Regions from separate parts of the Streptomyces antibioticus genome, predicted to be linked through region 2. Evidence: riboswitches for the same ligand, from Rfam matches in the RefSeq annotation. Region 2 holds a riboswitch; each other region holds the start of a gene.
What was found. Region 2 has a riboswitch for cyclic di-AMP ahead of AFM16_RS23960 (C40 family peptidase). Riboswitches for the same ligand answer to the same signal wherever they lie in the genome.
Positions count from the first base shown of each region.

Region 1: linked by a shared signal. The riboswitch ahead of AFM16_RS29005 (M23 family metallopeptidase) and the one ahead of AFM16_RS23960 (C40 family peptidase) in region 2 are both predicted to bind cyclic di-AMP.
Region 3: linked by a shared signal. The riboswitch ahead of AFM16_RS22950 (transglycosylase SLT domain-containing protein) and the one ahead of AFM16_RS23960 (C40 family peptidase) in region 2 are both predicted to bind cyclic di-AMP.

Region 1 covers NZ_CM007717.1:6,389,917-6,394,025, reverse strand. Annotated here, with positions in the region: gene AFM16_RS29015 (HPr family phosphocarrier protein) at 20-301, shown strand; gene AFM16_RS29010 (GntR family transcriptional regulator) at 543-1,238, opposite strand; gene AFM16_RS29005 (M23 family metallopeptidase) at 1,419-2,171, opposite strand; cyclic di-AMP (ydaO/yuaA leader) riboswitch at 2,186-2,352, opposite strand; gene AFM16_RS29000 (M16 family metallopeptidase) at 2,603-3,991, opposite strand; gene AFM16_RS28995 (M16 family metallopeptidase) at 3,988-4,109, opposite strand, start outside.
Region 2 covers NZ_CM007717.1:5,249,717-5,253,825, reverse strand. Annotated here, with positions in the region: gene AFM16_RS23970 (M23 family metallopeptidase) at 1-54, shown strand, start outside; gene pcrA (DNA helicase PcrA) at 115-2,613, opposite strand; cyclic di-AMP (ydaO/yuaA leader) riboswitch at 2,859-3,028, shown strand; gene AFM16_RS23960 (C40 family peptidase) at 3,037-4,109, shown strand, end outside.
Region 3 covers NZ_CM007717.1:5,054,820-5,058,928, reverse strand. Annotated here, with positions in the region: gene AFM16_RS22960 (LolA family protein) at 1-230, opposite strand, end outside; gene AFM16_RS22955 (polyprenyl synthetase family protein) at 526-1,536, opposite strand; cyclic di-AMP (ydaO/yuaA leader) riboswitch at 2,071-2,279, shown strand; gene AFM16_RS22950 (transglycosylase SLT domain-containing protein) at 2,283-2,768, shown strand; gene AFM16_RS22945 (HAD family hydrolase) at 2,798-3,622, opposite strand; gene AFM16_RS22940 (GNAT family N-acetyltransferase) at 3,912-4,109, shown strand, end outside.

The DNA of each region.
Region 1 (4,109 bases), 1.1 Mb from region 2:
AACCGAAGGGCAGCAACACATGGCTGAGCGCCGCGTCAACGTCGGCTGGGCCGAGGGCCTCCACGCCCGCCCCGCTTCCATCTTCGTCCGAGCCGCCACGGCCGCAGGCGTGCCCGTTACGATCGCCAAGGCCGACGGCAAGCCCGTCAACGCGGCCTCCATGCTGGCCGTCCTCGGCCTCGGCGCCCAGGGTGGCGAGGAGATCGTCCTCGCCACCGACGCCGAGGGTGCGGACGCCGCCCTCGACCGGCTGGCGAAGCTGGTCGCCGAGGGTCTCGAGGAGCTTCCCGAGACCGTCTGACGTCCGGTCACCGCGGTACGCGAGCCGCGTCGCCCTCCGGGGCGGCGCGGCTCCGCCGTTTCCGGCTTTTTCCGGGCACCCGTACCCGCCCGCCCCACCGCGGGGGAATTACCGACGACACACCCGGAAAACATCTCCGGGCATACGAAGAGCGCGACACCGGAATTTCCGGGCGCGCGATGAAAAGGGCAGCGGAAATACCGCTCCGCCGAATACCTCTTCTTTGTATACGGCCACCGTGTTAATGCCGCAGACCCGTGATGTTTACGGGAGGTTGCGAAGTCCTCACACGGTCGGCGCGCTCGGTCCCGCCGGAGAATCGCAGCCGGTGCGCGGCCGTCGCGCGCTCGGTGTGCAGCGCCGTGAGCGCCCGCGCGCGGTCTCCGTCGCCGCGCGCCACCGCGTCCACGATCGCGCCGTGCTGGACCCAGGACTCCACCGGGTCGGCCGGGGCGTCCACCGCGTACATCCAGGCGATCTTGTGCCGGAGCTGGGTGAGCATCGAGGTCAGGGCGTGGCTCCCGGAGGCCTGGGCGAGCGTCTCGTGGAACCAGCCGCCCAGGGAGCGCAGATCCTCGCTGTTGCCCCTCCTGGCGCGCTCCTGGCCCAGCCGGACGAGTCCGCGCAGCACCTTCAGATGGGCCTCGGTGCGGCGCTGGGCGGCCCGGGCGGCGCCCAGCGGCTCCAGCAGCATCCGCATCTCCAGCAGATCGGCCGCCTCGTGCTCGGTGGGCTCCGCCACGCACGCGCCCGCGTGCCGGCGCGTGACCACGAAGCCCTCGGCCTCCAGGGTGCGCAGCGCCTCGCGGACCGGGACCCGGGAAACGCCGTAACGGCGGGCGAGAAGTTCCTCGGTGAGACGGCTGCCGCGCTCGTAGACACCGGCGACGATGTCGTCCCGGATCGCCGTGCACACCGAATGCGCCGGAATACGCATGACCGACCTCCGCCTTAATCCCCGTGAAACGTCGACGATTGACGTGTGTTCCGTGACTCTATTGCAATGAGCCGGAATTTCCGACGGCAGGCCGGAATCCAGGGATATTTTTTGGACAGCGGGGTCCCGAAAACGACGAAAGCCCCGGCCGTGGGGCCGGGGCCGGACGATGTGTCGCCGTCAGAGGTTCACGCCGTGCGAGCGGAGGTAGGCGACCGGGTCCAGGTCCGAGCCGTACTCCGCCGTGGTGCGGGCCTCGAAGTGCAGGTGCGCACCGGTGACGTTGCCGGTCGCGCCGGACAGGCCGATCTGCTGGCCCGGGGTGACCTGCTGGCCGACCGAGACACCGATGGAGGACAGGTGACCGTACTGGGTGTACGTGCCGTCGTTCATCTTGATGACGATCTGGTTGCCGTACGCGCCGCCCCAGCCGGCCTCCACGACGGTGCCCATGCCGACCGCGTGCACCGGGGTGCCGCTGGAGGCGTGGAAGTCGACGCCGGTGTGGCTGCCGGAGGACCACAGGGAGCTGCTGGCCTGGTAGCCGGTGGAGACGTAGGAGCCGCTGATCGGCATGACGAAGGTGTTGAGGCGCTTGCGCTCGGCCTCACGGGCGGCACGCGCGCGTGCCTCGCGCTCCTCGGCGGCCTTCTTGGCGGCGGCCTCGCGGGCGGCCTCCTCGAAGGCGGCTTCCTTCTGCGCCATGACCTGGTTGTCGATCTGGTCGGCGACGTCGTCGCCGGTGACCACGGGGATCAGCGCGGTCTGCGCGGGGGCGGGTTCCGCGGCGAAGGCCGGGGAGGAGGCGACAGTGGCCATCACGCCGGTGGTGGTGAGCGCCGCGACGCCGGCCGCGCGGGCGCTGGTGCGCTGCATCCGGCTGGGGCGACGGTGCTTCCCGGCCGGCTTCCCGGCGGCGTAGGTGAACGCCATGAAGTTGGGCGGTCCTTTCCTTCCTTCTCGCCTACCGGGTTAGCTGACGGGTTCGGAGCAGGAAGGTCTCCTACGGGCCCCCTCGCGTACGCGCGGGCGTCCGATTCACCCCAGGGACTGCACAGAGTGGGTCCCCGGCTCCCCTGGCTCGCGCCGTACGGGGACTCGGCGATGACTGTCCGGTGCCGCGGCTGCGGCGCACTGCCTGACGAACAGCCCGACTGACGCTATGCGGCGCCGCTTTCAATCCTCAAACGGATCACGGTTTTTGTAGCGCACGCCACAGGGCAGACAGGCAGCCTCCGCATCAATTCGGACATCTTGCGGCCCTGGTGACGCTTCCGTCACCGGGGCCGCCCGATGCTCGTGGTGGACGTACGCGCGTACGCGGCCGCGCAGTTGTCCGTTCGCCGGCTACGCGGCGTGTCCGGCTACTCGGCCGCGACGACCGTCACCTCGCCGATCCCGAGGGCCGCCACGGCGTCCCGGATCTGCGAGGCGTCGCCCACGAGGACCGTGACCAGGCGGTCCACCGGGAAGGCGTTCACGGCGGCCGCGGTGGCCTCCACGGTGCCGGTCGCGGCCAACTGCTGGTACAGCGTGGCCTGGTAGTCGTCGGGCAGGTGCTGCTCGACCTGGTCGGCGAGCGTGCCCGCGACGGCGGCGGCGGTCTCGTACTTCAGCGGCGCCACACCGACGAGGTTCTGCACGGCGACGTCGCGCTCGGCGTCGGTGAGCCCCTCGGCGGCCAGGGTGCGCAGCACCTTCCACAGGTCGTCCAGGGCCGGCCCGGTGTTCGGGGTGTCCACGGAGCCGCTGATGGCGAGCAGCGCGGCGCCCGAGCCGTCCGGGGCGGAGCGCAGGACCTGGCCGAACGCCCGCACGCCGTAGGTGTAGCCCTTCTCCTCGCGCAGGACGCGGTCCAGGCGGGAGGTGAGGGTGCCGCCGAGGCAGTAGGTGCCGAGCACCTGCGCGGCCCACACGCGGTCGTGCCGGTCGGCGCCGATCCGGCCGATGAGGAGCTGCGTCTGCACGGCACCCGGGCGGTCCACGATGACGACCCGGCCGGCGTCGTCGGCGGTCACCGGCGCGACCGGCAGGGGCTGGGCCTGGGAGCCCGTCCACGCGCCCAGGGTGTCGCCGAGCAGCTTCTCCAGGTCGACGCCGGTGAGGTCGCCGACGACCACGGCGGTGGCCGTCGCGGGCCGGACGTGCTTCTCGTAGAAGGCGCGGACGGCCGCCGAGTCGATGTTCTCGACCGTCTCCGCGGTGCCCTGGCGGGGGCGCGACATGCGCGCGGTGGCCGGGAACAGCTCCTTGGACAGCTCCTTGGCCGCGCGGCGGGAGGGGTTGGCCAGCTCGTGCGGGATCTCGTCCAGGCGGTTGCGGACCAGGCGTTCGACCTCGCTGTCGGCGAACGCGGGCGCGCGCAGGGCGTCGGCGACCAGGCCGAGCCCCTTCGGCAGCCGGGAGGCGGGCACCTCCAGGCTCAGCCGGACGCCGGGGTGGTCGGCGTGCGCGTCGAGGGTGGCGCCGCAGCGCTCCAGCTCGGCGGCGAACTCCTCGGCGGAGTGCTTGTCGGTGCCCTCGGAGAAGGCGCGCGCCATGATCGTGGCGACGCCGTCCAGACCGGCCGGCTCGGCGTCGAGGGGCGCGTCGAGGATGATCTCGACGGCGACGACCTGCTGGCCGGGGCGGTGACAGTGCAGCACGGTGAGGCCATTGGCCAGTGTGCCGCGCGCGGGTGCCGGGAAGGCCCAGGGGGTGGCCTCGCCGGCCTGGGGCTGGGGGTGGAACTCCATCGTGGCGAGCTCGCTCACTGGGCCGCCTCCTCGTTCTCGTCCTGGTCGGCGGTGGCTTCGGGGGCGGTCGGCTCGTAGACGAGGACCGCGCGGTTGTCGGGCCGCAGGCGCGCCTCGGCGACCTGCCGCACCTCCT
Region 2 (4,109 bases):
TCGGCCATAGACCCGCTGTCGTGGCTGCGCAGCCACGGACTCGACCCGACGTAGGACTTCGACGCTTCGGTCCGGCCCCCGCTCCTTGTGGAGAGGGGGCCGTTCGCGTCGTCGTTACAGCTTCTCCACCGGCGCGTACCGCAGCAGCAGCCGCTTCGGCTTGGTGTCGCCGAAGTCGATCGTGGCCTCGGCGTTGGCGCCCGTGCCCTTCACCCCGACGACCGTGCCCAGTCCGAACTGGTCGTGGGTGACCCGGTCGCCGACGGCCAGCGCGACCACCGGCTTCTCCGCCGCGCCCCGGCGGGTCGCGAATCCGGACGCGCCGGAGGCCGAGGAGCGCGAGCGGGACGAGGACAGCGAGGCCGCGACCCCGGACACCGGCCCGGAGGACACCGGCGCGGCCGCGCCCGTCCGCTTCCAGTCCACGTGCGTCCCCGGGATCTCCTCCAGGAACCGGGAGGGCGGGTTGTACGACGGCTGGCCCCAGGCGCTGCGCAGGGCGGAGCGGGTGAGGTAGAGCCGCTCCCGCGCGCGGGTGATGCCGACGTAGGCCAGCCGGCGCTCCTCCTCCAGCTCCTTGGTCTGGCCGAGGGCGCGCATGTGCGGGAAGACGCCGTCCTCCATGCCGGTGAGGAAGACGACCGGGAACTCCAGGCCCTTGGCGGTGTGCAGGGTCATCAGGGTGATGACGCCCGAGCCGTCCTCGTCCTCGTCGGGGATCTGGTCGGAGTCGGCGACCAGCGCGACCCGCTCCAGGAAGGCGGCGAGCCCACCGGTCGCCGCGCCCCCTTCGGCCTCGGCGGTCTCCTGCTCGAACTCCAGGGCCACGGCAGCGAGTTCCTGGAGGTTCTCGATGCGGGTCTCGTCCTGCGGGTCGGTGGACGCCTGCAACTCGGCGAGATAGCCGGTGCGTTCGAGCACGGCCTCCAGGACGGTGGCGGGGCCGGCGCCGGACTCGACGATCGTGCGCAGCTCGTCCATCAGGACGTTGAACCGCTTCACGGCGTTGGTGGAGCGCGCGGCCATGCCGTACGCCTCGTCGACGCGCTTGAGCGCCTGCGGGAAGCTGATCTTCTCCCGCTGGGAGAGCGCGTCGATCATCGCCTCGGCGCGCTCGCCGATGCCGCGCTTGGGCACGTTGAGGATGCGGCGCAGCGGGACGGAGTCCTCCGGGTTGGCCAGGACCCGCAGATAGGCCAGGACGTCCCGGACCTCCTTGCGCTCGTAGAAGCGGACTCCGCCGACGACCTTGTAGGGCAGGCCGACGCGGATGAAGACCTCTTCGAAGACACGGGACTGGGCGTTGGTGCGGTAGAAGACCGCGACGTCACCGGCCTTGGCGTCGCCCGCGTCCGTGAGGCGGTCTATCTCGTCGGCGACGAACTGCGCCTCGTCGTGCTCGGTGTCGGCGACATAGCCGGTGATGCGCGCGCCCGCGCCCGCGTTGGTCCACAGGTTCTTGGGGCGGCGGGACTCGTTGCGCTCGATGACCGCGTTGGCGGCGGACAGGATGGTCTGCGTGGAGCGGTAGTTCTGCTCCAGCAGGATCGTCGTCGCGTCCGGGTAGTCCTCCTCGAACTGGAGGATGTTGCGGATCGTCGCGCCCCGGAAGGCGTAGATCGACTGGTCGGCGTCGCCCACGACGCACAGCTCGGCCGGCGGTACGTCGAACTCGTTCGGGGGGACGTCGACCGGGTGCTCGGAGGTGCCGACCAGCTCCCTGACCAGGGCGTACTGGGCGTGGTTGGTGTCCTGGTACTCGTCGACCAGGACGTGCCGGAAGCGGCGGCGGTAGTGCTCGGCGACATCGGGGAAGGCGCGCAGCAGATTGACCGTCGTCATGATCAGGTCGTCGAAGTCGAGGGCGTTCGCCTCGCGCAGCCGCGACTGGTACATGGCGTACGCCTGGGCGAGGGTCTTCTCGAAGCCGTCACCTGCCTGGGCCGCGAAGTCCTCCTCGTCGATCAGCTCGTTCTTCAGGTTGCTGATCTTGGCGCTGAAGGACTTCGGCGGGTAGCGCTTGGGGTCGAGGTCCAGATCGCGGCAGACGAGCGCCATCAGACGCTTGGAGTCGGCGGCGTCGTAGATCGAGAAGGAGGAGGTGAAGCCGAGCTTCTTCGACTCGCGGCGCAGGATCCGCACGCACGCGCTGTGGAACGTCATCACCCACATGGCGTTCGCGCGCGGGCCGACGAGCTGCTCGACGCGCTCCTTCATCTCGCCCGCGGCCTTGTTGGTGAAGGTGATCGCGAGGATCTGGCCCGGGTGGACCTGGCGCTCGGCGAGCAGGTGGGCGATGCGGTGGGTGAGCACGCGCGTCTTGCCGGAGCCGGCGCCGGCCACGATGAGCAGCGGGGTGCCGGCGTGCACGACGGCCGCGCGCTGGTTGTCGTTCAGCCCGTCCAGGAGGGCCGCCGCGTCCAGCACCGGGCGCGGGGCGCCGTCGCGGTAGTGGGCGTCCCGGTCCGGGGGCGTGTCGAACTTCCCGCCGAACAGATCGTCCGGAAGCTGCTCCGGAGAGTGATCGTCCTCGGGCGGCGGCGGGGGCTCCTCCTCATGGGCGCGGGGGCCCTGGAGGTCCGCCAGGAAGCTGTCGTCAAAGAGGCTGCTCATCGCTCTCCGAGTCTAGGGGGCGCCACTGACAACCGGTCCCGGTCCCCGAAACATCCCGCCACTCACCTTCCGGCGCGGCCTTATCACAACCCGTGATCGAACGAGGACCCTTTCCCTCAGGTCACGAAAATGTATCGGACATATCACCCATCAACCTTCACAAGGGCCTCACACGTTGGCTACCGTGCCGAACAGGCCGTACGACCTCCACCGGCGAACCTCGCCGGGCCGCGCGGCCTCCGCCGAGTCCGGCCACGCCCCCTTCCGTGCGGCGCCCGGAGCCGGGGACCCACCGAAACTCCGGGGTGAATCGGCCCGACTCCCCGTCCCGCGCGGGGACAGGCCGTAGGGCAACCCTTCCGAACCACCCGCCCGAACCCGACAGCTAACCCGGTAGGCGGACGATGGAAGGAGTCGCCTCCTTTGGCGTCGCAGCACCGCAAGCCACGGCGTGCCTCCGGTCCGCGCGTGGCGGGCATCCGCACACCCGCCCTCGCCACCGCCGCCCTCACGTCCGTGGCCCTGTTCTCCCAGTCGGCCGACGCCGCCCCCTCCTCGGACGACGGCACACCGAGCCTGGAGGAGGTCGAGAAGAAGGTCGGCGACCTCTACCGCCAGGCCGAGTCGGCGACCGAGAAGTACAACGCCGCCAAGGAGAGGACGACCACCCAGCGCAAGCGCGTCGCCGGTCTCCTCGACGACGTCGCCCGACGCACCCAGAACCTCAACGAGGCGCGCGAGGAGCTGGGTTCCTTCGCCGCCGCCCAGTACCGCACCGGAGCCGCCGCGCCGGACACGGCGGCCTTCCTGCTCGCCGACACCCCGCAGGACTACGTCGACCAGGCCCAGCTCATGGGGCGCCTGACCGAACGTCAGAAGGGCATGGTCGACGACTACGTTACCGAGCAGTCGACGACGATGCGGAAGCGCCGGGAGGCCGGTGAGAGTCTCGCCGCGCTCACCGACACCCAGCGCGAGCTGAAGACCGCCAAGGCGACGGTCCAGAAGAAGCTCGCCACCGCGCGCGAGCTGCTGTCCCGGCTGACCGCCCAGGAGCAGGCGCGACTGGCGGCGATCGAGCGGCAGCGCCAGGAGGAGGCCGCGCGCAAGGCGGCGGAACTGGCGCAGCGACAGGCGGCCGCCGCGCCGGCCACGGACACGGGCACGTCGTCCCCGTCCCCGTCCCCGTCTCCCTCCCCCTCGCCCTCGCCCTCGCCCTCGCCTTCGCCGTCCCAGAGCGGCGTGGTCTCCACCAAGGCCGAGAAGACACTCGCCTTCGCCCGCGCGCAGATCGGCAAGCCGTACGTCTGGGGCGCGACCGGCCCCGGCTCCTACGACTGCTCCGGCCTCACCCAGGCCGCCTGGAAGGCCGCAGGCGTCGCCCTGCCGCGCACCACCTACGACCAGGTGACCTTCGGCACCACCGTCTCCCTCACCGACGCCCGCCCCGGTGACCTGGTGTTCTTCTACGAGGGCGTCAGCCACGTCGGCATCTA
Region 3 (4,109 bases), 190 kb from region 2:
GACAACTGCTCGACGTCCGACGCGGCGATCTTGTCGATGAGCTGCTGTGCGGTGATCTTCGGCAGGTCGGGGTCGCCGGAGTCGGCGAGCGCCGGGACCAGCCCGATCGTCGCCGCCGCCACGCCCACCACGGTGACCGGGACGACGTACCGCACGGCCTTGCGCCGCCCGACGCGCAGGTCGTCTGCCTCCCCGGCGGTCGTGTTGTCGTCGGTTGCGTTCGGTGCCATGTGTGCCTTACCTCCGTCGTCGGCGGCGGCCGGTCTCTCACGTGCGAACGTCCCCACCCCGAGCCGCCATTCTCACCCGAATCGGTGAGGAGTGGTGTTTTCCGTGATGTCCATCTGACCAAATCGGCGCCGACGAAGCGTCACCCCGAGGACTCAACTCCGTGTACGCCTCCGGTATGACAACCGAGGGCGGTGGCCCGCCCGGACCCGTAGGGGTCGCGCGACGACGCACCAGGGACGGAAGCGGAGGGGGACCGCGGGAGAGGGGAACGGCGGTTCAGCCCCCGGTGGCGGTTCAGCCCGCCCGGTGCACCACCGCGTCGCACAGCTCCGTCAGCGCGGACTTCGCGTCGCACTCGGGGAGCGGGGCCAGTGCGGCGCGCGCCTCCTTGGCGTAGCGCACGGTGTCCCGGCGGGCCTGCTCCAGCGCCGGGTGGTCGCGCAGCGCGGCGACCGCCTCGGCGAGCCGGGCGTCGTCGCTGAGGTCGGAGTCGAGCAGCTCGCACAGCGCGACGTCCTCGGGGAGCCCCTGCCGGGCGGCGCGCTCCCGCAGCCGCAGCACCGGAAGCGTGGGCACGCCCTCGCGCAGGTCGGTGCCGGGCGTCTTGCCGGACTCGTGGGAGGCGGAGGCGATGTCCAGGACGTCGTCCGCCAACTGGAAGGCGACGCCGAGCCGCTCGCCGTACTGGGTGAGCACGTCGACGACCGTGTCGTCGGCGCCGGACATCATCGCGCCGAAGCGGCAGGAGACCGCGACCAGTGAGCCGGTCTTGCCGCCGAGCACGTCGAGGTAGTGCTCGACCGGGTCCCGTCCGTCGACCGGTCCCGCGGTCTCCAGGATCTGGCCCGTGACCAGCCGCTCGAACGCCTCGGCCTGGACCCGTACGGCCTCGGGGCCGAGGTCGGCCAGGATGTGCGAGGCCCGCGCGAAGAGGAAGTCGCCGGTGAGGACGGCGAGGGAGTTGCCCCAGCGGGCGTTGGCGCTGGGCACCCCGCGCCGCACGGCCGCCTCGTCCATGACGTCGTCGTGGTACAGGGTCGCCAGATGGGTCAGCTCGACCACCACGGCGGACGGCACGACCCCCGGCGCGTACGGGTCGCCGAAGCGCGCCGCGAGCATCACGAGCAGCGGGCGGAACCGCTTCCCGCCGGCCCGCAGGAGGTGCTGTGCGGCTTCCGTGATGAACGGAACCTCACTCTTGGTGGCCTCGAGCAAGCCTTCCTCGACAGCCGCCAGTCCGGCCTGGACATCGGCTTCCAGAGCCTGGTCCCGCACGCTCAGCCCGAACGGCTCGACGACGGTCACGAGGGGTCTCCTGTCTGCTGGTGTCTACGGGCGATTACGCGGTTTGTCGATAGGTCTCTGCGCTCACTCAAGTCAGCGTATCCGGTCACGTTTCGATCACCGATAGCCCCCACGTCCGCCCGGGCCCGAATGCACTCGCCCGGGAGGCGCCCTGGTCAGGGCGGGCGGTGTCGGATCCCGACCGATATGTTTCTGATCAGGCGATATGAAGAGACATTCACCGCAAATCCAAGGTGGGCAATACGGGGGAATGCGGAAGCCCGACAGGGCCGCGACCCTTTACGCAGAGCATGGGCTTATTGCCCGTTTCACCCCTCTTGTGGATGCCGGTGAGTTGGCTCACTCCCCCTGGTCCGGCCCCGCGGGGCGACACCCTGCGGGTACCCCCCGACTCCTCGTGCCACTCAGGCGAGTTGAGGCTTTGCGATCACAAAGGATCAAGCACCCCATAGAGCCCTGATCAAGGTCAATAGGCCCGAACTGTGAATTGGCCTCTTGTTCCGGACATGTGCTCTCGCATACGTTCCCGGCCTGTCGAGCGGAACGCCGAATCCTGCCGCCGCCCGGCACCCACCGAGAACTCATGGCAGGAGCGGGGGAACCAGGTAAGTCGCCCTACCGAAATGTCCACGAAAACGGACACAACGGTACGGCTCGGGGTGAAGTCGCGTCCGTCCGGACGCGGCCGGGCAGCTCCCGCCCGAACCCGACAGCTCACCTCGCAGGCGCCGGAGAGGAACCTCGTCATGCCCGCTGCCGCTCAGCACCGCCGTACCCGCCGCACCCGTATCGCCCGCACCCTCGCCGTGGCCGCCGCCGGCGCCGGTGTGCTCGCCCTGCCGCTCGTCGGCGCGACCACCGCGTCCGCCGCCACCTCGGCCGGCAACACGAGCACCACCGTCGCCGGGTACCCCAACAACCTGGACGGCTGGATCCGCGAATCGCTCGCGATCATGGCCGAGAAGCGCATCCCGGGCAGCTACAACGGCATCCACCGCAACATCATCCGCGAGTCGTCGGGCAACCCGGCCGCCATCAACCTGTGGGACTCCAACGCGGCCAAGGGCACCCCGTCCAAGGGCCTGCTCCAGGTGATCGACCCGACCTTCACCGCGTACCACGTGGCCGGGACCTCGTTCGACCCGTTCGACCCGGTCGCCAACATCACCGCCGCCTGCAACTACGCGGCCGCGCGCTACGGCTCGATCGACAACGTGTTCGGCGCGTACTGAGCCGAGCCGACCCCCGGATCGGGAGTCGGTCAGGGATAGAGACGTTCGAGGACGACGGCCACGCCGTCGTCCTCGTTCGACGTCGTCACCTCGTCGGCCAGCGCCTTCAGCTCCGGGTGCGCGTTGGCCATCGCCACCCCGTGCCCGGCCCACACGAACATCGGGATGTCGTTGGGCATGTCCCCGAAGGCGACGGTCTCCGCCGGGCCGACGCCGAGGTGCTCGGCGGCCAGCGCCAGGCCGGTCGCCTTGGTGATCCCGCACGGCTGGAGCTCCACCGTGCCGGGCCCGGACATGGTGACCGTGGCGAGCGAGCCCACCACCGAGCGGGCCGTCGCCGCCAACTCGTCGTCGGACAGGGCCGGATGGCGCAGCAGCACCTTGCTGATCGGCTCGCACCACAGGTCGTCCCGGGAGGCGACGCGCAGCGCCGGAAGGGTCGGGTGCGGCATCTCGTAGCCGGGCTCGATGAGGGTGAGCCCGTCGACGCCGTCCTGGTCGACGGCCGCGTACACCTGCCCGACCTCGGCCTCGATCTTGCCGAGCGCGGTCTCGGCCAACTCCCGGTCCAGGGTGACCGACCAGAGCAGTCGGTTCGCGCCGGCGTCGTACAACTGCGCGCCCTGGCCGCACACCGCGAGCCCCCTGCTGTGCAGGCGGTCGAGCAACGGCCTTACGCGGGGCGCCGGTCGGCCCGTCACGACCAGATGGCGTGCGCCGGCGGCCGCCACCCGCGCGAGCGCGTCGAGCGACCGGTCGGAGAAGGTGTCGTCGCCGCGGAGCAGCGTTCCGTCCAGGTCGGTGGCGATGAGGGAGTACGCGGTGCGCGCGGCATATGCGAGGGGTGCGGCCATGATCAGAGAATACGTATCCCGCACCCCTCGGACTCGACGCGAACCGGACGAGGGCGAAGTCCGGTCCGCTTCTGCCAACTCCCCTGCCACAGTTGACCGGAGACGCTCACGGTGCCGGTCGAAGGCCCCGGAACCGGTTTCGGCGCATCGTCGGGTACAGACCGGTTAAAGCCTTCTGCACCGGTTGGCAACAACATGCTCCGCTACCTACCGCACGCCCGGTGTGGAGCGGTACCGTCCAGGTGTCCAGGGGGGACTTGATCGGGGGGTCAGGTTGAGCAGTGGGCGCATTCGTGTGCTGAGTCCGAAGGATCTCGGCGAGGGGGAACGGGAACGATGGCGCGCCCTGCGGGCCGCCTCGACCGCGCCCCGCAACCCGTTCATGGAACCGGAGTTCACCGACGCCGTCGGCCGGGTACGGCCGCGCGCGCGGGTCGCGGTGGTGTACGAGGGGCGTGAGCCGGTCGGCTTCCTGCCCCATGAGCGC